3 regions of the Streptomyces sp. NPDC101160 genome follow, and region 2 is predicted to be linked to each of the others. Evidence: riboswitches for the same ligand, from Rfam matches in the RefSeq annotation. Region 2 holds a riboswitch; each other region holds the start of a gene.
The links. A riboswitch is a leader RNA that binds a small molecule or an ion and turns the genes downstream of it on or off. The one in region 2 is predicted to bind thiamine pyrophosphate.
Positions count from the first base shown of each region.

Region 1: another riboswitch for thiamine pyrophosphate. It lies ahead of thiO (glycine oxidase ThiO); the one in region 2 lies ahead of ACIRSU_RS13510 (thiamine ABC transporter substrate binding subunit).
Region 3: another riboswitch for thiamine pyrophosphate. It lies ahead of thiC (phosphomethylpyrimidine synthase ThiC); the one in region 2 lies ahead of ACIRSU_RS13510 (thiamine ABC transporter substrate binding subunit).

Region 1 covers NZ_JBIWPJ010000009.1:353,225-360,042, reverse strand. Annotated here, with positions in the region: gene pknB (Stk1 family PASTA domain-containing Ser/Thr kinase) at 1-1,218, opposite strand, end outside; gene ACIRSU_RS29475 (thiazole synthase) at 1,340-2,134, opposite strand; gene thiS (sulfur carrier protein ThiS) at 2,140-2,340, opposite strand; gene thiO (glycine oxidase ThiO) at 2,337-3,557, opposite strand; TPP riboswitch at 3,555-3,667, opposite strand; gene ACIRSU_RS29460 (NAD(P)/FAD-dependent oxidoreductase) at 3,750-4,997, shown strand; gene ACIRSU_RS29455 (Rv2175c family DNA-binding protein) at 5,041-5,415, shown strand; gene thiE (thiamine phosphate synthase) at 5,514-6,164, shown strand; gene metF (methylenetetrahydrofolate reductase [NAD(P)H]) at 6,408-6,818, shown strand, end outside.
Region 2 covers NZ_JBIWPJ010000004.1:101,769-108,586, reverse strand. Annotated here, with positions in the region: gene rlmN (23S rRNA (adenine(2503)-C(2))-methyltransferase RlmN) at 68-1,174, shown strand; TPP riboswitch at 1,204-1,313, shown strand; gene ACIRSU_RS13510 (thiamine ABC transporter substrate binding subunit) at 1,411-2,484, shown strand; gene ACIRSU_RS13505 (ABC transporter permease) at 2,523-4,136, shown strand; gene ACIRSU_RS13500 (ABC transporter ATP-binding protein) at 4,136-5,158, shown strand; gene ACIRSU_RS13495 (hypothetical protein) at 5,155-6,183, opposite strand; gene ACIRSU_RS13490 (hypothetical protein) at 6,180-6,818, opposite strand, start outside.
Region 3 covers NZ_JBIWPJ010000006.1:476,000-482,817, forward strand. Annotated here, with positions in the region: gene ACIRSU_RS21605 (IclR family transcriptional regulator) at 1-150, shown strand, start outside; gene ACIRSU_RS21610 (SsgA family sporulation/cell division regulator) at 225-659, shown strand; gene ACIRSU_RS21615 (YibE/F family protein) at 769-2,091, opposite strand; TPP riboswitch at 2,164-2,279, shown strand; gene thiC (phosphomethylpyrimidine synthase ThiC) at 2,274-4,070, shown strand; gene ACIRSU_RS21625 (hypothetical protein) at 4,120-5,025, opposite strand; gene ACIRSU_RS21630 (metallophosphoesterase) at 5,189-6,484, opposite strand; gene ACIRSU_RS21635 (LacI family DNA-binding transcriptional regulator) at 6,801-6,818, opposite strand, start outside.

The DNA of each region.
Region 1 (6,818 bases), on a different contig from region 2:
CATGACCGTGCCGCGCTCGTACACGTCGCTGAAGTCGCGCTTCGTCGTGCTCACGTCCAGACCGGCGGCGGTGAGGCGCTTGGTGGCCTGGGCCTCGGTCTGGCCGAGGACGGCGGGGACGCGGGTGAACTGACCGGCGTTGATGTACCAGACGCCGCTCCCGATGCCGAGGGCGAGCAGGACGGCGGCGACGACGAGGAGCGGGCCGCGGGGACGGCGGCGGCGCGCCGCGGGTGCCGGTTCGGGCGCCGGCAGGAAACTGGTGTGCTCCACCGGCAGCGGCTGGATCCGCGGGATGACGCTGGTCCGCTCCTCGGGGCCGCTCGGTTCCTGGGCCGCCCGCTCCTGCGGCGGTACGGCGTCCAGCTGCTCCTCGGTGAGCCCGGCGCGGGCGTCGCGGACCTGCGCGAGCAGCGCGACCGCGTCGTAGGGCCGCAGCTCGGGGTCGCGGGCGGTGGCGCTCGCCACCACGGCGTCCAGCTCCCCGGCGAGGCCCGGGACGGCGGCGGACGGTGCGGGCACGTCGGTGTTCAGGTGCTGGTAGAGCACCTGCGCCGGGGTGTCGCCGGTGTGCGGCTTGGCGCCGGTCAGCATCTCGTACAGGACGACTCCGCAGGCGTACACGTCCGCGCGGGTGTCGGCGGTGCCGTGCTCGATCTGCTCCGGCGCGAGGTACGACACGGTGCCGAGGACCGCGCCGGTGGTGTCGGTGGCGGTGCCCACGGCCCGTACGAGCCCGAAGTCCGCGACCTTCACCCGGCCGTCGTCCCCTATCAGGACGTTCTCCGGCTTCATGTCCCGGTGCACGAACCCCGCCCGGTGCGCGGCGCCCAGCGCGGCGAGCACCGGCTCCAGGACGTCGAGGGCCGCGCGGGGCCGCAGCGCGCCCCGCTCCCGCAGCACGTCCCGGAGCGTGCAGCCCGCGACGTACTCCATCGCCAGGTACACGTACGCCCCGTCCGCGCCCTGGTCGAACACGCCGACCACATTCGGGTGCGCGAGCCGCGCGACGGACTTCGCCTCCCGCATGAACCGCTCCACGAAGGCGGCGTCCGTCGCCAGCTCCGGGTGCATCACCTTGAGCGCGAGCACCCGGTCGAGCCGGATGTCCACGGCCCGGTAGACCGTGGCCATCCCGCCGCCGGCGATGCGCGCCTCGACGCGGTAGCGGCCGTCGAGCAGCCGCCCGACGAGGGGGTCCTGAAGGGTCGTGTCCACGGCGTCGAGTCTACGAGGGCCGTACGACACCCCCGGCCGCGCGGCCGGGACTGCAGCGCAGCTGTGACGCGGCGCCGGCGGCGGCGGCCCCGCACCCCGCCGGGGCGGGGGCCGCGGACCGTCAGAACGCCGGGCGCTCCGGGTCCAGGCGGGCGCGGCCGTCCGTCGGGGACGACGCCTCCGCGAAGTGGCGGCGCGGGATGCGGCCCGCGCGGTGGGCCAGGCGGCCGGCCTCCACCGCGTGACGCATGGCGTCGGCCATGAGGACGGGCTCCTGGGCCCGGGTGACGGCGGAGGCGAGCATGACGGCGGCGCAGCCGAGCTCCATGGCGAGGGCCGCGTCGGACGCGGTGCCGGCCCCCGCGTCGAGGATCACCGGCACGCCCGCCCGCTCCACGATCAGCTCGAAGTTGTGCGGGTTGCGGATGCCGAGGCCGGACCCGATGGGCGAGCCGAGCGGCATGATCGCGGCGCAGCCGACGTCCTCCAGCTTGCGCGCGAGGACCGGGTCGTCGTTCGTGTAGGGGAGGACGACGAAGCCGTCGTCGACGAGGGTCTCCGCCGCGGCGAGCAGCTCCTCGCCGTCCGGCAGCAGCGTGCGCTCGTCGGCGATGACCTCCAGCTTGATCCACTCCGTGCCGAGCGCCTCCCGCGCGAGCCGCGCGGTCAGCACGGCCTCGCCGGCCGTGTAACAGCCGGCCGTGTTCGGCAGCACCTGGATGCCGAGCCGGTCGAGGACCGAGAGGACGGACCCCCGCACCGTCGGGTCGAGGCGGCGCATGGCGACGGTGGTCAGCTGCGTGCCGCTCGTCACCAGCGCGCGTTCGAGGATGTCGAGGCTGGGCGCCCCGCCCGTCCCCATGATGAGGCGGGAGGAGAACTCCGTACCGCCGAGCAGGAAGACGTCGTCGGACATCGCGCTCAACCTCCCTGTACCGCGGTGAGGACCTCGACCCGGTCGCCGTCGCCGAGCACGGTCGTGGCCCACTGGCTGCGCGGGACGACGGTCTCGTTGACGGCGGCGGCCACTCCGGCCGGAGCGGCGGTGAGCGTCGCGACGAGGGCGTCGAGGGACACGGGGCCGTCCAGGACCCGGCCCTCGCCGTTCACGGACAGGTTCATGCGTGCTCCAGGTGTGCGGGGGAGCCCAGGTGGGCGGGGGAGAAACGGCGGGCGGTGAAGGCGCGCACCTCCTCCGGCAGGGCGCCGGTCGTGAGGGCCTCCGCCATGGCGTCGCCGGTGACCGGGGTGAGCAGCACCCCGTTGCGGTAGTGGCCGGTCGCCAGGTGCAGCCCGGGCAGTGTGCTGGGGCCGAGCAGCGGCGCGTTGTCGGGGGACCCGGGGCGCAGCCCGGCCAGGGTCTCGGTGAGGGGTAGTTCGGTGATGCCGGGGACGAGCTCGTGCGCGTCGCGCAGCAGCTCGTACACCCCGCCGGCGGTGACCGTGGTGTCCCAGCCCAGCTCCTCGCTGGTGGCGCCGACCACCAGCTCGCCGTTCTCGCGCGGCACGAGGTAGACGTGGCTCCCGCGGACGACCGCGCGGACGGTCCGGGAGAGGAACGGCGCGTACGCGGGCGGCACCCGCAGCCGCAGCACCTGCCCCTTCACGGGCCGCACGGGCGGCAGCACCTCCGCCGGTACGCCGTCGAGCCGCCCGCTCAGGCTGCCCGCGGCGAGCACGACCTGGTCGGCGGTCACCTCGGCGCCCCCGGCCAGGACGGCGCCGCGGGCCCGGTCCCGTACCACCGTGAGCCGCTCGGCCACGGCGCGGTGGAAGACCACCCCGGCCCGTTCGCACGCGGCCAGCAGCGCGTGGGCGAGCCGCCGCGGGTCGACCTGGTGGTCGCCGTCGACCCGGAGTCCGCCGCGGACGCCGGGCGCCAGCATCGGCTCCAGGCGCCGGCAGTCGCGGCCGCTCAGCCACTCCGAGGCGAGCCCGCAGCGGGTCTGCAGGGCGTGCAGTTCGCGGAGGTGGGCGCGGTCGTCGGCGTCGAGGGCGACGGCGAGTGTGCCGCAGGCGCGGTAGCCGGTGTCCAGGCCGCCGGAGGCCTCGGTGAGTTCGGCGACGAAGTCGGGGTAGCGGCGGGCGGATTCGAGGTTGAGGCCGAGGAGGGTCTCCTCGCCGTAGTGGAGTTCGGTGACGGCGGCGAGCATGCCGGCCGCCACCCGGGCGGCCCCGCCGCCCGGTTCGGGGTCGGCCACGGCGGTCCGCAGTCCGCGCTGCGCGGCCCGCCAGGCCGTGACCAGGCCGATGATTCCGCCCCCGACGACAAGGACGTCGAAAGCGGTGGATGTGCCGGATGTTCCGGATGTACCGGTTCGACCGGTGGTACGCGACATGGGCGTCCAGCCCCTCCCTTCGCCGGCATGACCCGGATCAGGTTCGTACGGTCGGAGGCCGGTCAGCCTCCCTCTCAGCCCGGTGCGTCCGGGCTCCCGCGAGTGCTCTACGCCGGTCAGACTAACCGCAGGCGGCCCGGTCCCGCAGGACCCTCTCTTCTTGACGATCCGTCAGATGCGTAAGGTGGTCGGGTGAGCGAGCAGAAGCAGGTTCCCCACCGTGTAGTGATCGCCGGCGCCGGAATGGCCGGTGTGCAGACCGCCGTCGCCCTGCGCGAACAGGGCTTCACCGGCCCCGTCACCCTCATCGGCGCCGAGCCCCACCAGCCCTACGACCGGCCGCCGCTCTCCAAGGCGGTCCTCCTCGGCAAGGCCGAGGACTCCGCCTTCGACGTCGATTTCGAGTCACTCGGCGTCGAGCTCCGCCTCGGCGTCGAGGTCACCGGGCTCCGCCCCGACGCCCACGAGGTCGACACCGAGGCCGGCCCGGTCCCGTACGACACCCTCGTCGTCGCCACCGGCGCCCACCCGCTCACCCTGCCCGGCAGCGAGGGCGTCCCCGGCGTGCACCTGCTGCGCACCCTCGACGACGCCGCCCGGCTCGGCACCGTCCTGGCGCGCCGCCACGACATCGTGGTGGTCGGCGCCGGCTGGATCGGCGCCGAGTTCGCCACCGCCGCCCGCGAGGCCGGCTGCGCCGTCACCGTCGTCGAGGCCGCCGACCGGCCGCTGGCCGGCGCGCTGCCCGCCGAGGTCACCGCCCCGATGGCCGGCTGGTACGCCGACAGCGGCGCCGAACTCCGGCTCGCCGCCCGCGTGGACCGCGTCGAAGAAGGCCGGGTGGTCCTCACCGACGCGGACGGCCGGACCGTCGAACTCGCCGCCGACGCCGTCGTCGTCGGCATCGGCGCCCGCCCCGCCACCGCCTGGCTGGCCGGTTCCGGTGCCTCCCTCGACCCGAGCGGTGCGCTCAGCGCCGACGACCGGCTGCGCACCTCGCTGCCCGACGTGTACGCCGTCGGCGACTGCGCCTCCTTCCCCTCCGCGCGCTACGGCGAACGGCTCCTCGTCCACCACTGGGACAACGCCCTCCAGGGCCCGCGCACGGTCGCCGCCGCCATCGTCGCCGAGGTCGCCGGGGCGCCCGCCTCGACCGTCCCCGCCTACGACCCGGTGCCGTACTTCTGGTCCGAGCAGTTCGGCCGTTTCGTCCAGTACGCCGGCCACCACGGTGCCGCCGACACCCTGCTGTGGCGCGGCCACCCGGCCGAACCGGCGTGGACCGTCCTCTGGCTGCGCGACGACGTCCCGGTGGCCCTGCTCGCGGTCGGCCGGCCGCGCGACCTGGCCCAGGGACGGCGGCTGGTCGAGCAGCGCGCCGCCGTCGACCCGGCACGGGCCGCGGACCCGTCCGTCCCCCTGAAGGCCGCAGTCCGGTAGGGCCCGACTACCGACTGTCAGTCCGGGATGGCAGGCTTGTCCCGTGACCGAGATTGACGCAAAGACCGATGCTCTCGTCCCCGCCTGGCTCTTCCTCCCCGACATCGCGGAGATGCTGGACGTCGAGGTGACGCGCGTGCGGCAGCTGGTCAAGGAGGGCCAGCTGATCGCCGTGCGCCGCGAGGTGCGCCCCGGCGAGAAGATCCTCCAGGTGCCGGCCGCCTTCATCCAGGACGGCAAGGTCGTCAAGGGCCTCTCCGGGACCCTGACGCTCCTGCGGGACGACGGCTTCAGTGACGAAGAGATGCTGGAGTGGCTCTTCACTCCGGATCCGACCCTGCCGGGCACGCCCGCGCAGGCCCTCGGCGAGAATCGCGGCACGGAGGTGAAGCGCCGGGCCCAGGCGCTCGCCGTCTGACGCAACGCTCGCCGAGCAGTTCCACAACACCCGCGGGTGCCGGGCCGGTCGTTTCCGGCCGGCCCGGCACCGGCACCACCCACCAGGGGGGAATCACCATGTCCACGCCTCGCGCGCAGCTCGCCGACGCCCGGCTCTACCTGTGCACCGACGCCCGGAAGCGCCAGGGCGACCTGCCCGACTTCCTCGACGCCGTGCTCTCCTCCGGCGTCGACATCGTGCAGCTCCGCGACAAGGGCATGGAGGCGGGGGAGGAGCTGGAGCACCTGGCCGTCCTCGCCGACGCCTGCCGCCGCCACGGCAAGCTCCTGGCCGTCAACGACCGGGCCGACGTCGCCCACGCCATCGGCTCCGACGTGCTCCACCTCGGCCAGGGCGACCTGCCCGTGGCCGCCGCCCGCGTCATCCTCGGCGACGAGGTGCTGATCGGCCGTTCCTGCCACGCCGAGACGGAGGTGGCCGCGGCCGCCGCCGAGCCGGGCGTGGACTACTTCTGCACCGGGCCCTGCTGGCCCACCCCCACCAAGCCGGGACGGTACGCCCCGGGCCTCGACCTCGTGCGGTACGCGGCCGGGCTCGCCCAGGACCGCCCCTGGTTCGCCATCGGCGGCATCGACGAGACCAACCTGGACGAGGTCCTCGACGCCGGCGCCCGCCGGATCGTGGTCGTCCGCGCCCTCACCGAGGCCGACGACCCGGCCTCCGCCGCGGCCTCCCTCGCCAAGCGGGTCCGCGAGCGCCTCGCCTGACAGCGCCGCCGGCGGCGCCCGGAGCCCGGCACGGCGCCCCGGCACGGCGCCCGGTACGCCCCCGGTCCGGCGCCCCGTCCGGCGCGCGGCACGCCCCCAGGTCCGGCGCCTCGTCCGGCGCGCGGTCCGGCGCGCGGAATCCGGGCGTCCGGATGCTGGGACGGGTGGCCGGGATGACCGGAAAGGTGTCCAACACGCGGACTCGGCTTCACCCCGACCTTGGACCGCGTCTAACCTGCCCGTATGGCCCTTGGTACCGCTTCCGTCCGCTCGGACCGTGCACGCACGGTCCGCGAGATCCTCGCGTCCGGCGACACCACGTACTCCTTCGAGTTCTTCGCCCCCCGGACCGAGAAGAGCGAGCAGAGCCTCTGGAACGCCATGCGCCGCATCGAGGCGGTCGCGCCGAGCTTCGTCTCCGTGACCTACGGCGCCGGCGGCTCCACGCGCGGCGGCACGGTCAAGGCCACCCAGAAGATCGCCTCCGACACCACCCTCACCCCGGTCGCGCACCTCACCGCCGTCGACCACTCCGTCGCCGAGCTGCGCAACATCCTCGGCCAGTACGCCGACGCCGGCATCCGGAACATGCTCGCCGTCCGCGGCGACCCGCCGGGCGACCCGCTCGGCGAGTGGGTCGCCCACCCCGAGGGC
Region 2 (6,818 bases):
CAATTGTGCGATCGGCCGATTCGCGGGGCGCGGCCTCGCCGGAATCGTCTGCGACACTGGTAGGACCATGCCGAAGCCCGGAGAACTCACTTTCGTCGCCCCGCGCGGAGCCAAGCAGCCCCCGCGGCACCTCGCCGACCTCTCGCCCGCCGAGCGCAAGGAGGCCGTCGCCGCGATCGGCGAGAAGCCGTTCCGCGCCAAGCAGCTGTCCACGCACTACTTCGCGCGGTACGCGCACGACCCGGCCGAGTGGACCGACATCCCGGCCGGCTCGCGCGAGAAGCTCGCCGGCGAGCTGCTGCCCGATCTGATGTCGGTGGTGCGGCACGTGTCGTGCGACGACGACACGACCCGCAAGACGCTGTGGAAGCTGCACGACGGCACGCTCGTGGAGTCGGTGCTCATGCGCTACCCGGACCGGGTGACCATGTGCATCTCCTCGCAGGCCGGCTGCGGCATGAACTGCCCGTTCTGCGCCACCGGCCAGGCGGGGCTCGACCGCAACCTGTCCACGGCGGAGATCGTCCACCAGATCGTCGACGGCATGCGCGCGCTGCGCGACGGCGAGGTGCCCGGAGGCCCGGCCCGGCTTTCGAACATCGTCTTCATGGGGATGGGCGAGCCGCTCGCGAACTACAAGCGGGTCGTCGGCGCCATCCGCCGGCTCACCGACCCCGAGCCCGACGGCCTCGGCCTGTCGCAGCGCGGCATCACCGTCTCCACGGTCGGCCTGGTCCCGGCGATGCTGCGGTTCGCCGACGAGGGCTTCAAGTGCCGCCTCGCCGTGTCGCTGCACGCCCCGGACGACGAGCTGCGCGACACCCTGGTGCCCGTGAACACCCGCTGGAAGGTCCGTGAGGTCCTCGACGCGGCGTGGGAGTACGCGGAGAAGTCCGGCCGCCGGATCTCCATCGAGTACGCCCTGATCCGGGACATCAACGACCAGGCGTGGCGCGGCGACCTGCTGGGCCGGCTGCTCAAGGGCAAGCGGGTGCACGTCAACCTGATCCCGCTGAACCCGACCCCGGGCTCCAAGTGGACCGCGTCCCGGCCGGAGGACGAGAAGGCGTTCGTCGAGGCCATCGCCGCCCACGGCGTACCGGTCACCGTCCGCGACACCCGTGGACAGGAGATCGACGGCGCCTGTGGACAGCTCGCCGCGGCGGAACGCTGACCTTGTAGTCTGAGCTCGAACACAAATGCATATTCCGACAGGGGAGCGCCACAGCGCTGAGAGTGCGGCACCGTCAGGCCGCAGACCCTCTGAACCTCGCCCAGGTCATTCTGGGTAGGAAGTTCGGTCGTAACTCGAGCTGTTGCGCCCTGCCCGCGCCCGGTCTTCCCGGTCGCGGGCAGGGCCGCGTCTCTTCCTGGTCACCCCCAGGAGGAAAACCAGTGAGCATCAAGAAGATGGCCGCCGTCGCGCTCGTCAGCGCGCTCGGCGTGACCACCCTCGCCGCGTGCGGCGGCGGCACGGCGAAGCCCGCCGCCGAGGGCCCCGCGCCGAAGACCGTCACGCTCGTCAGCCACGACTCCTTCGCCGCCTCCAAGGAGGTGCTCGCCGCCTTCACCAAGGAGACCGGATTCACGGTCAAGGTGCTCAAGAGCGGTGACGCGGGCGAGGCCGTCAACAAGGAGATCCTGACCAAGGGCGCCCCGCAGGGCGACGTCTTCTTCGGCGTCGACAACACGCTGCTGTCCCGCGCCCTCGACAACGGCATCTTCACCTCGTACGAGGCGAAGGGCCTGGACCGCGTCCCCGATGCGTTCCAGCTGGACAAGGCGGAGCACCGGGTCACCCCGGTCGACTCGGGCGACATCTGCGTCAACTACGACAAGAAGTACTTCGCGGACAGGAAGCTCGCGCCGCCGCAGACCTTCGACGACCTGGCGAAGCCGGCGTACAAGGACCTGCTCGTCGTCGAGAACCCCGAGCGGTCCTCCCCGGGTCTCGGCTTCCTCCTCGGCACGGCCGCGAAGTACGGCGACGCCGGGTGGCAGGACTACTGGAAGAAGCTCAAGGCCAACGGCGTGAAGACGGTCGACAGCTGGGAGCTCGCCTACAACCAGGAGTTCTCCGGCTCGTCCGGCGGCAAGAAGGCCAAGGGCGACCGGCCGCTGGTCGTGTCGTACGCCTCCTCCCCGCCGGCCGAGGTGCTCTACTCCGAGCCGCAGCCGAAGGTCGCGCCGACCGGTGTGTCCACCGGCACCTGCTTCCGGCAGATCGAGTTCGCGGGCCTGCTGAACGGGGCGAAGAACCCCGAGGGCGGCAAGGCGCTCATCGACTTCATGATCTCCAAGAAGTTCCAGGAGGACATGCCGCTGCAGATGTTCGTCAACCCCGTCGCGAACGACGCGTCGCTGCCGGAGCTGTTCACCAAGCACGGCGTGGTGGTCGACAAGCCGGAGACGATGGCGCCGAAGAAGATCGCCGACAACCGTGACCAGTGGATCCAGCAGTGGACCTCGCTCGTCCTGAAGTAGTCGCCCGCCGCAGGCAGAGCGCGACGCGGCTCGGGCTGATGGTGCTGCCCGTCGCGTTCTTCGCGGTGTTCTTCGCCTGGCCCGTCGTCTCGATCGTCGAGCGCGGGCTCCGGCCCGACGGCCACTGGGAGCTCGGCCGGTTCGGCGAGACGCTGAGCCGGCCGGACATCCTCGACGTGCTGTGGTTCACGCTGTGGCAGGCGCTCGCCTCCACCGCGCTCACCCTGCTCGTCGCGCTGCCCGGCGCGTACGTCTTCGCCCGGTTCGACTTCCCCGGCAAGAAGCTGCTGCGCGCGGTCGTCACCGTGCCGTTCGTGCTGCCCACCGTCATGGTCGGCACCGCGTTCCTCGCCCTGGTGGGCCGCCGCGGCCTGCTCGACGAGTGGTGGGGCGTCCGGCTCGACACCGGTGTGTGGGCGATCCTCCTCGCCCACGTCTTCTTCAACTACGCCGTCGTCGTCCGCACCGTCGGCGGCCTCTGGTCCCAGCTCGACCCGCGCCAGGAAGAGGCCGCCCGGGTCCTCGGCGCCTCCCGCTGGCGGGCCTGGCGGACGGTGACGCTGCCCGCGCTCGCGCCGTCGGTCGCCGCCGCCGGGCTCATGGTCTTCCTGTTCACGGCGAGCTCCTTCGGCATCGTGCAGATCCTCGGCGGCCCCGCTTACTCCACGCTGGAGACCGAGATCTACCGGCAGACCGCGGACCGGCTCCAGCTGTCCACCGCCGCCGTGCTCACCATGGTGCAGTTCGTCATGGTCGGCGCGGTCCTCGCCGTGCACGCGCGGACGGTACGGCGCCGGGAGACGGCGCTGAAGCTGGTGCCGGCCGAGCGGACCGCGCGCCGGCCGCGCGGCGCCGGGCAGTGGGCGCTGCTCGGCGGCGTGCTGCTCTCCGTCGCGCTGCTGATCCTCGCGCCGCTCGGCGTTCTCGTCGAACGTTCCTTCGCCACGCCCGGCGGCTACGGCCTCGACTACTACCGGGCGCTGCAGTCCGTCGACGAGAACGGCACCTTCCTGGTGCCGATGACCGACACCATCGTCAACTCGCTCCAGTACGCGCTCGCCGCCACCGGCATCGCCGTCGTCATCGGCGGCCTCGCCGCCGCCGCGCTCACCAGGCGCGCGGGCCGGCTCGTGCGCGGCTTCGACGCGCTGCTCATGCTGCCGCTCGGGGTGTCCGCCGTCACCGTCGGCTTCGGCTTCCTCATCACCCTCGACGAGCCGCCGCTCGACCTGCGGGCCAGCTGGATCCTCGTACCGCTCGCGCAGGCCCTGGTCGGCGTGCCCTTCGTCGTACGGATCATGCTGCCAGTGCTGCGGGCCGTCGACGAGCGGCTGCGGGAGGCCGCGGCCGTGCTCGGGGCGTCGCCGCGGCGGGCGTGGCGGGAGGTCGACCTGCCGCTCGTGCGGCGGGCGCTGCTCATTGCCGCCGGCTTCGCCTTCGCCGTGTCGCTCGGCGAGTTCGGCGCGACGGTCTTCATCGCCCGCCCCGACAACCCGACCCTGCCGGTCGCGGTCGCCCGGCTCCTGAGCCGGCCGGGCGAGCTCAACTACGGCCAGGCCATGGCCCTTTCGACGATTCTCATGGTGGTGTGCGCGGTGTCCCTGCTGCTCCTCGAACGGCTGCGCTCCGACCGGACCTCGGGGGAGTTCTGATGCTGACGCTGACCGCGGCGACCGTGCGCTTCGGGGACCGTGCCGTCCTCGACGCGGTGGACCTGGAGGTCGCCGAGCACGAGATCGTGTGCGTGCTCGGGCCGAGCGGCAGCGGCAAGTCCACGCTGCTGCGCGCCGTCGCCGGACTCCAGCCGCTCGACGGCGGACGGGTGTCGCTCGGGGGCGCCGACCAGGCCGGCGTGCCCGTGCACCGGCGCGGTGTCGGCCTCATGTTCCAGGACCACCAGCTCTTCCCGCAGCGCGACGTCGCCGGCAACGTCGCCTTCGGGCTGCGCATGCGCGGCGCGTCCAAGGCCGAACAGGCGGCCCGGGTCGCCGAGTTGCTCGACCTGGTCGGCCTTCCCGGCGCCGGGCGCCGCGCCGTCTCCGCCCTCTCCGGTGGCGAACAGCAGCGCGTCGCCCTCGCCCGCGCGCTCGCGCCCCGCCCCCGGCTGCTCATGCTCGACGAGCCGCTCGGCCAGCTCGACCGGGGCCTGCGCGAACGTCTCGTCGTCGAACTCCGCAGGCTCTTCGGCCGGTTGGGCACCACCGTGCTCGCCGTCACCCACGACCAGGGCGAGGCCTTCGCCCTCGCCGACCGGGTCGTCGTCATGCGCGACGGCCGCATCGCCCAGTCCGGCACCCCCCTCGACGTCTGGCAGCGCCCCGCCTCCGAGTTCGTCGCCCGCTTCCTCGGTTTCGACAACGTGGTCGCGGCGACGGTGAGCGGCGCCGCCGCCACCACCGTCTGGGGCAAGATCCCGGTCCCCGACGGCTCCCCCCAGGGCGAGCGCCGCCTCCTCGTCCGCCCGGCGGGCGTCCGCCTCGCCGGCACGGGCGAGGGCCTGGCCTGCCGGGTCGAGACGGTGACGTTCCGGGGCAACCACGTGGCCGTCACCCTCCGTCCGTCCGAAGGCCCGCCCCTGGAGGCGGAGTTCGCGCTGCGGGACGTTCCGGAGGAGGGCGCGGAGGTGGACGTGGTGTTCGACGCGGAGGACGTGGTGGTGCTGGACGCCGACTAGAAGACGGAGCCGTACGGGGCGGTCCGCGCCCGGTCGTACAGCGCACGCAGCCACGGCGAACGCACCCCGGGCAGGCGGGCCAGCGTGTACAGGAAGGCGCCGCGGTCGGGCCGGAGGACGCGCCAGGGGTGGTCCGGCAGGGGATAATCGTCCCGCAGCACGCCGCCCGGCAGCGTGCCGGACGCCGGTATCGGCCGGGTCTCTCCGGGCAGAGCCAGCCACGCCCAGGCCCCGTCGGCCAGCGGCACGGCCGCCACGTCGCCGGGCGGCGGTGTGCCGTACGGGACGAGCGCGATGTCGAGGCCGTCGGCCTGCACCCCCGGACCGGCGAGGCCGACCCGCCTGACCGGGCCCTCGGCCGGCAGCAGCGTCTTCACCGCTGGGCCGAACACCTGGGTGACGAGCCCGCCGGGCAGGGTCAGCGGCCCGCCGCCCGAGGCGGCCAGCAGATGGGCCAGGGCCGCGCCGGCGGCCGCCTCCCAGCGCGGGTTCCAGCCGCCGCGTGGATCGATCGGGGACAGCCGCTCCGACTCCCGTACGGGAGCGGGAGCGCCGGTGGACACGCGGCGCACCGCGTGCGGCTCGAACCACACGGCCGACCACAGCCCGCAGTCGTCCTCTCGGGAACCCACCGGCAGCAGGCACGCCGCGCACGCCATGTTGGGTTCGGGCCCGCCCGCGATGCCACAGCAGCAGTACGCGTTGCACTGCTCGGGGACCAGCACGGTGCCGCGGACGTCTCCCGGCGCGATCACGACCCGGCCGCGCGGCCCGAAGGACACTCCGTGGACCGGCGCGAACACCCCCTGGGCCGCCGCCTCCGCCTCCGAGACCTCCTCCCACGCGCGGTACGGAGGTCCCGAGGGCAGCGGATCGACCGCGTACGTGCCCGGTGCCATCAGCGGAGGCATGAACTCGTGCCCGTAGGTGTGGTGGGCTTCCGGAGGGAGCGGGACCCGCGCCACCGGCACCGTCAGCACCGTCTCGCACCCCGCGCACACGAACACGTCCGTCACTCTCGTCATCGCCCCGGATTCTCACCCGGACGGGCTCGGCAGCGCGCGCAGTTTTTCCGCGTCGCCCGCTGGTAGAGCCGGGTCGCGCGGCCGAGGGCCAGGCCGAAGAGGCAGAAGCCGCCGTAGGCGACCGCGACCACCCACGGCGCGTGGTCGGGGATGGCGGCGGTGGTGATGAGGCCCGCCCAGGTCAGGAGGCCGATGACGACCAGGAAGAGGCCGAACGGGGCCAGGGCGCCCGCGCCCGCCCAGCCGAGGGCGAGGAGCACGGGGCGGGGGAGCCGGCGGCCCCAGGGGCGGGTCAGGGCGAGCGCCAGGGACATGCCGACGAGGGCCAGGACGGCGGTGACGTCCACGCCGTGGTCGTACAGCCACAGGCCCAGATCACTCGTGTACGTGGGGTCCGCGCCGGGCCGTCCGGTGCCGGTGTAGCCGGGGGTGAGGCCGAGTGCCCACGCCGTCTTCAGGGTCGTGTACGGGACGAGCGCGGCGACCGCGACCAGGCCCGTGCGCCGGGCGTCCGCCGGGACGGCAGGGGCACGGCCGCCGCAGTGCGGGCAGGTTCCGAGGCGGTGGCGGCGGTGGGCGAGGGCCGCGCACGCCCACAGCACGGCGCCGAGGACGGCGACGCCCTGGTTGGCCAG
Region 3 (6,818 bases), on a different contig from region 2:
GCCATTCCCATCACGGCGGGCTCCACGGCGGCCACGATGGCGATTTCCCTCCCGCTTCACCAGCAAGAACGGTTGCTGCCCGCAGTCGAATGGCTACGCTGCGAGATCGGAAGGCTCTTCAGTTCGCTCGCCTTCTCTATCAGTATCTGAAAAATCACTCCTTGTGATCTGCTAGGGCTTACAGCACGATTGCGTCAAAACTTCCACTTACTGCGGGGTACATGATGCGAGAGACGGTTCAGGCCGAGGTCCTGATGAGCTTCCTCGTCTCCGAGGAGCTCTCCTTCAGGATCCCGGTGGAACTGCGGTACGAGACCCGCGACCCGTACGCGGTGCGGATGACCTTCCACCTCCCCGGAGACGCGCCGGTGACCTGGGCGTTCGGCCGCGAGCTGCTGCTCGACGGGATCAACAGGCCGAGCGGGGACGGCGATGTGCACATCGCGCCGACCGAACCCGAGGGCCTGTCCGACGTGATGATCCGGCTTCAGGTCGGCGGTGACCGCGCCCTGTTCCGGGCCAGCGCCCCGCCGCTCGTCGCCTTCCTCGACCGTACGGACAAGCTCGTACCGCTCGGTCAGGAACGCACGCTCGGTGACTTCGAGGACCACCTGGAGGCGGCACTGGGCCGGATCCTCGCGGAGGAGAACGCGGGCTGAGCCCCGGCCGGGTCCCCGAGTCCCGACCGAGCGCCTCACCCCACGCCCGACCCGCGCCGACCCGCCCCCGGCCCGGCGCCCTACGGTTCCTTCGCCCCGCCCCGTACCGTCACTTCGCCCGGCGCCGCCGGCCGCCCCGTACCCCTCGTGACGTTCCCCCGCGTGCCACCCGCCCCGCCGGACCCGGGCGGTCGGCCGCGACCACGAGGGCCGCGAGGCCGGTGGTGACCGGCACCGACGCGACCAGACCGATCGAGCCGACCAGCGTGCGGACGATCTCCTCGGCGACCAGCTCGCTGTTGGCCACCGTCCCCACGCTGCTCTGCGCGATGGAGAAGAGCAGCAGCAGCGGCAGCGCCGCGCCGGCGTAGGCGAGCACCAGGGTGTTCACCACCGAGGCGATGTGGTCCCGGCCGATCCGGATGCCGGCCCGGTAGAGCGCCCGCGGTCCCATGCCCGAATCGGCCTGGTGGAGTTCCCAGACGGCCGAGGTCTGGGTGACCGTCACGTCGTCGAGCACGCCGAGCGAGCCGATGATGACGCCGGCGAGCAGCAGTCCCGACATGTCGATGTCCGGGTAGAGGCTGTGGATGAGACCGGTGTTGTCGTCGGTGTTCCCGCTGAGCGAGCCCCAGCCGATGAAGAGCGAACCGAGCAGACCGGTCAGCAGCAGCGAGACCAGCGTGCCGAGCACCGCGACCGAGGTCCGCGCCGAGAGCCCGTGGCACAGGTAGAGCGCGATCAGCATGATCGCGCTCGCCCCGACGACCGCGACCACCAGGGGATTCGAGCCCTGGAGTATCGCCGGCAGGATGAAGAAGGTCAGCACCAGGAAGCTCGCGGCGAGCGCGACCAGCGCCATCACCCCGCGCATCCGGCCGACGACCACGACGGCGAGCGCGAAGATTCCGGCGAGCAGCGCGACGGGCAGCTTCCGGTTGATGTCGGTGACCGAATACTGCAGCTCGGGCGGCGCGTCGGGGGCGTACGCGACCACCACGCCCTGTCCCTTGTGGAGTTGGCGCGGCGCGTCGGGCTGTACGACCTCGGTGAAGGTGCGGCCCCTGTCCGGGCCCGTGGTGACCTCGACCGTGGCCTTCTCGCACTGACCCGGGGAGCTGACGTGCACCTCCTTGCAGTCGACGTGCGCGACGGAGACCACCCGGCCCTGCTCGGTCTGCCGGTCGAAGCCGACGCCCGTGCGCTGGTGCGCCGGCGTACCGCCCGGCCACAGCATCACGAGCCCGACGAGCACGGCGGCGCCGAACGGGATGAGGACCGCGGCGATGACCTTCCGCAGATGCCGCGAGACGGGCGCGGCCGGCCCGTGGCTGTGGCCGTGGCCGTGGGAATGCCCGGGGGAGTGGGGGTGGTCGTGGCCGCCATGGCCCTCGTGACCAGGCGGTTCGGGGGTCTGGTGCGTCGAAGTCACCGCCCGATCATCGCAACAACGTCAAGGGGCCCACTGTTCAGCACGCCAGGAATGACGCTAGCGTGGTGGCACCTTTGCACACGCGGGAGCTCGGAGCACCGGGCTGAGAGGGCGCTGAAGTTTCGCTGCGCCGACCGCCGAACCTGTTACCGGGTAATGCCGGCGTAGGGAGATTCGGTCTCATGACCATTCAGGATGCACGCACGTCTGCCTCCGACCAGAACGACCCGCAGAGCGGCCAGGGGGAGCGCACGCCGGGCTGGCACAAGGGGTACGTCGAGGGCTCCCGCCCCGACATCCGGGTGCCGGTTCGCCAGGTGCACCTCACCAACGGCAAGGACGTGACGCTGTACGACACGTCCGGCCCGTACACCGACCCCGCCGTCGACACCGACGTGCGGCGCGGTCTCGCGCCGCTGCGCGAGAACTGGATCATCGCGCGCGGCGACACCGAGGAGTACGCGGGCCGCCCCGTCCGCCCCGAGGACGACGGCATCAAGCACACCTCGCCGCGCGGCGGCGGGCTGAAGAACCTCGACGCCGTCTTCCCGGGCCGGCCGCGGCTGCCTCGCCGGGGCCGCGACGGACAGGCGGTCACCCAGCTCGCGTACGCCCGCCGTGGCGAGATCACGCCGGAGATGGAGTACGTCGCGATCCGCGAGAACGTCTCCCCCGAGGTCGTCCGCGAGGAGATCGCGGCCGGGCGCGCGGTGCTGCCGGCCAACGTCAACCACCCGGAGATCGAGCCGATGATCATCGGCAAGCGGTTCCTGGTGAAGGTCAACGCCAACATCGGCAACTCCGCCGTGACCTCCTCCATCGAGGAGGAGGTGGAGAAGATGACCTGGGCGACCCGCTGGGGCGCCGACACGGTCATGGACCTGTCCACCGGCCGCAACATCCACACCACCCGCGAGTGGGTGCTGCGCAACTCCCCCGTGCCGATCGGCACCGTCCCCCTCTACCAGGCCCTGGAGAAGGTCGACGGCAAGGCCGAGGAGCTGACCTGGGAGATCTACAAGGACACGGTCATCGAGCAGGCCGAGCAGGGCGTCGACTACATGACGGTGCACGCCGGCGTGCTGCTGCCGTACGTGCCGCTCACCGCGCGCCGCAAGACCGGCATCGTCTCGCGCGGCGGCTCGATCATGGCCGCCTGGTGCCTCGCGCACCACAAGGAGAACTTCCTCTACACCAACTTCGAGGAGCTCTGCGAGATCCTCGCGGCGTACGACGTCACGTACTCGCTCGGCGACGGCCTGCGGCCCGGCTCGATCGCGGACGCCAACGACGACGCCCAGTTCGCCGAGCTGCGCACGCTGGGTGAGCTCAACACGATCGCCAAGCGACACAACGTGCAGACGATGATCGAGGGCCCGGGCCACGTCCCGATGCACAAGATCAAGGAGAACATCGACCTCCAGCAGGAGATCTGCGAGGAGGCGCCGTTCTACACGCTCGGCCCGCTGACCACGGACGTCGCCCCGGCGTACGACCACATCACCTCGGGCATCGGCGCGGCGATGATCGCGTGGTGGGGCACCGCGATGCTCTGCTACGTCACGCCCAAGGAGCACCTGGGCCTGCCCAACCGCGACGACGTGAAGACCGGTGTCATCACGTACAAGATCGCGGCGCACGCGGCGGACCTCGCCAAGGGGCACCCGGGCGCGCAGGAGTGGGACGACGCCCTCTCGGACGCGCGGTTCGAGTTCCGCTGGGAGGACCAGTTCAACCTGGCCCTCGACCCCGACACGGCCCGCGAGTTCCACGACGAGACGCTGCCGGCGGAGCCCGCGAAGACGGCGCACTTCTGCTCGATGTGCGGGCCGAAGTTCTGCTCGATGAAGATCTCGCAGGACATCAGGCGCGAGCACGGCGGTGACCTGAAGGCGGACGAGATCGAGGCGGGCATGGCCGAGAAGTCGGCGGAGTTCGCGGCGTCCGGGAACCGGGTGTACCTGCCGCTGGCCGACTGACGCCCGTGGCTGACGGCATGCCACCCATGGCGCGTGGGTGGCATGCCGGTCACTCCGGACGGTGCTCCGGCGTGCCGGCGTCAGGACTTGCGAGGTCGGAGCTCGTGGGGCCTGAACTCGTGGAGCCTGAGCTCGTGGAGTTGGAACTTGTGGCGTCGGGACTCGTGAAGTCCGGGCTCGTGAAGTCGGGGCTGGAGAAGTCCGGGCTCGTGTAGGTCGGGCGTGGGGCCGGGGCGCCGCCCTCGTTCGGGCTGGTGAAGTCCGGGCCGCTGTAGCCGACCTTGGGTATGCGGCCGGTGGGCGGCGCGGGCGACTGGCGCGGCAGGGGCGGCGACGCGGCGAGGGCGTCGCGGAGAAAAGGGTGGATGCCCCGGTCCGCCAGGGCCCGGCACCAGGCGTCCCTGGCGCGCGTCAGCTCGTCGTCGGGGGCCTGGGCGGGGACTTCGGTGGCGCTGTTGCGCAGGGCCGTGAGCAGCAGTCCGGCCGCCGCGCAGAGCAGTCCGGCCGCGGCGACGGCGCCGAAGAGAAGGCCGGCGGTCAGCAGGGTGTCGGCGAACGCGGGGGCCGGGTCGAGCATCTTCAGGACCGCGCCGACCAGCAGGAAGATCACGGCCGCGGTGCCCGCGAGGAGCGGGCCGAGGACGGTGACGACGGCGAAGACGCCCGCGCCGCCCTCGTCGGCCGCGCCGTCCGTGGCACCCGTGCCGCTCGCCGTGCGCGTCTGCTCGCGGACCTGCTCCCGTACCTTCACGAAGTGGTCGTACTCGGCCGCGGCGGCGGTCGTGATCAGCGTCGTGGCGTTCAGCGCCATCGAGCGCAGCTGTGCGGTGGTCAGCCGGGTGCCGATTCCGGCCAGATCCGGATGGTCGTGCGCGGTGCGCAGTGCGTCGTCGAGGACCCGCTCGAACTCGGCGCGGTCCTCGGTCAGCAGGTGCGGAGCCACGTTCATGTGCATCCCCCGATGCTCCGTAGGGGCCGGAACCGGCCGTGGGGAAACGGCGGTTCGGGCGGAAACGGAGGAGAGCCTGCTACGGATGAGCCGATGGTATTGCGGTTACGGCACGCGGTGACAGGGTGTTTCGGGAAATCGCCTTCCCCGGATGCGTAGGGTTAATGCGTCAGGCGGGCAGCGGGAGTTGCACGACCAGCAGCTTTCCGGCCATGGTCACTCCGCCGTCCATCGCGATGGCGAGCCCGTCCGCGTAGACGTGCGGACCCTCGACGAGCGGGCGCTCGCCCTCCTCGCCGTCCTCCGTGCCGACCTGGCCGAGAAGGTACGGGATGGGGCTGTGGCCGTGCACGATCCGGCTGCCGCCGTAGGTGCCGAGCATCTCGCGGACGGCCGGCGGGCCGGCCTCCTCGTCGCGGAAGGCGAAGCGTTTGGTGAACTTCCGGAAGAGGTCCCAGACTTCGTCGGCGTCGTTGCGGTTGAGGGTCTCCTTGACCGTCTCGTTGACGTCCTCGATCGTGTCGCCGTACTCGAGGTACGCGGTGGTGTCCGAGTGCAGCAGCAGGTGGCCGTCCTCCTCCGCCATGGAGTCGAGCCGGGACATCCACTGGATGTGGACGTCCTGGAGGCGGTCCATGTCGTGCTTCTGGCCGCCGTTGAGCAGCCAGGCGGCCTGGAAGGTGGCGGTGCCGGCGCCGGAGCTGACCGGCGTGTCGCCGAAGCGCTTGGCGCCGATGAGGAGCAGCTCGTGGTTGCCCATGAGGGCCTTGCAGTAGCCGCCGGCGGCCGCCGCCTCGGCGGACAGGCGCATCACGAGGTCGATGACGCCGATGCCGTCGGGGCCGCGGTCGGTGAAGTCGCCGAGGAACCACAGCCGGGTGTTGCCGGCGGCCCAGCCGCCGTTCTCGTCGATGATGCCCTGGGCGCGCAGCGCTTCGAGCAGCTCGTCGAGATAGCCGTGCACGTCGCCCACCACGTACATGGGGCCGCGGCCGTCGGGGTGCGCCGCGGCGGCCGGCTGGGGCACCGGGGCGACGTGGACCTGGACCGTGTCGCCGCGGTTGATGACCGGGAGGTCGCGCTCGGTCGGGGTGTACCCCTCGGGCGGCTCGTCGTCGGGGAAGGCGTTGCCGGGGTGGCCCGGGTGGCCGGCGCTGACGGCACCGGCGGCGAAGAAGTCGTACGGGTCGCGGGACTCGTACGGGGCGGGTGACTCGTACGGCTCGGAAGCCTCGTACGGCTCCGAAGACTCGTAGGCCCCGCGGGGCTCGTACGCCTCGGGCGCCTGGGCCAGGTGGAGCGTGGCGTCGGCGGGCCCGGCGGCGGGCGTGGCGGAGGGCGGAGCGTCGGTGGAAAGCGGCTCGGAAGCATGGCCCTGGACCGGCACCCGGGCGTACGGAGGTACACGGAAGTCACGCAACGTCGCTGTGCGCACCACGGGTTCCTGCCCGGCCCCCTGTGTCATCGACCCCTCCACCACCGTCGCGATGCCCTGCACATCGCGGACCGGCCTGGTCGTGGTGGTCCGCGGTGTCGTCCATCCATCATAGGAATGAGGGTCCGCCTGTGTGACGCACCAGGGGTGGTGAATCCGGGTCCACTCCGGGTTCACCGGGTGTTTCGCCCGAATTGGGAAGGTCCGGACCAGGGGCGGGCCCGGGGCGCCGAATGGTTTGCGCCTGCCGGACCACAAGAGCCGCGGCTTTCCGCGGCCCTCCCCGCCCCCGTCCCCCGACCTCGCCCCCGACCCGTTTCCGGCCCCCTCCGCCCCCGCTCCCGGTTCAGTCCTTCGAGGGAGA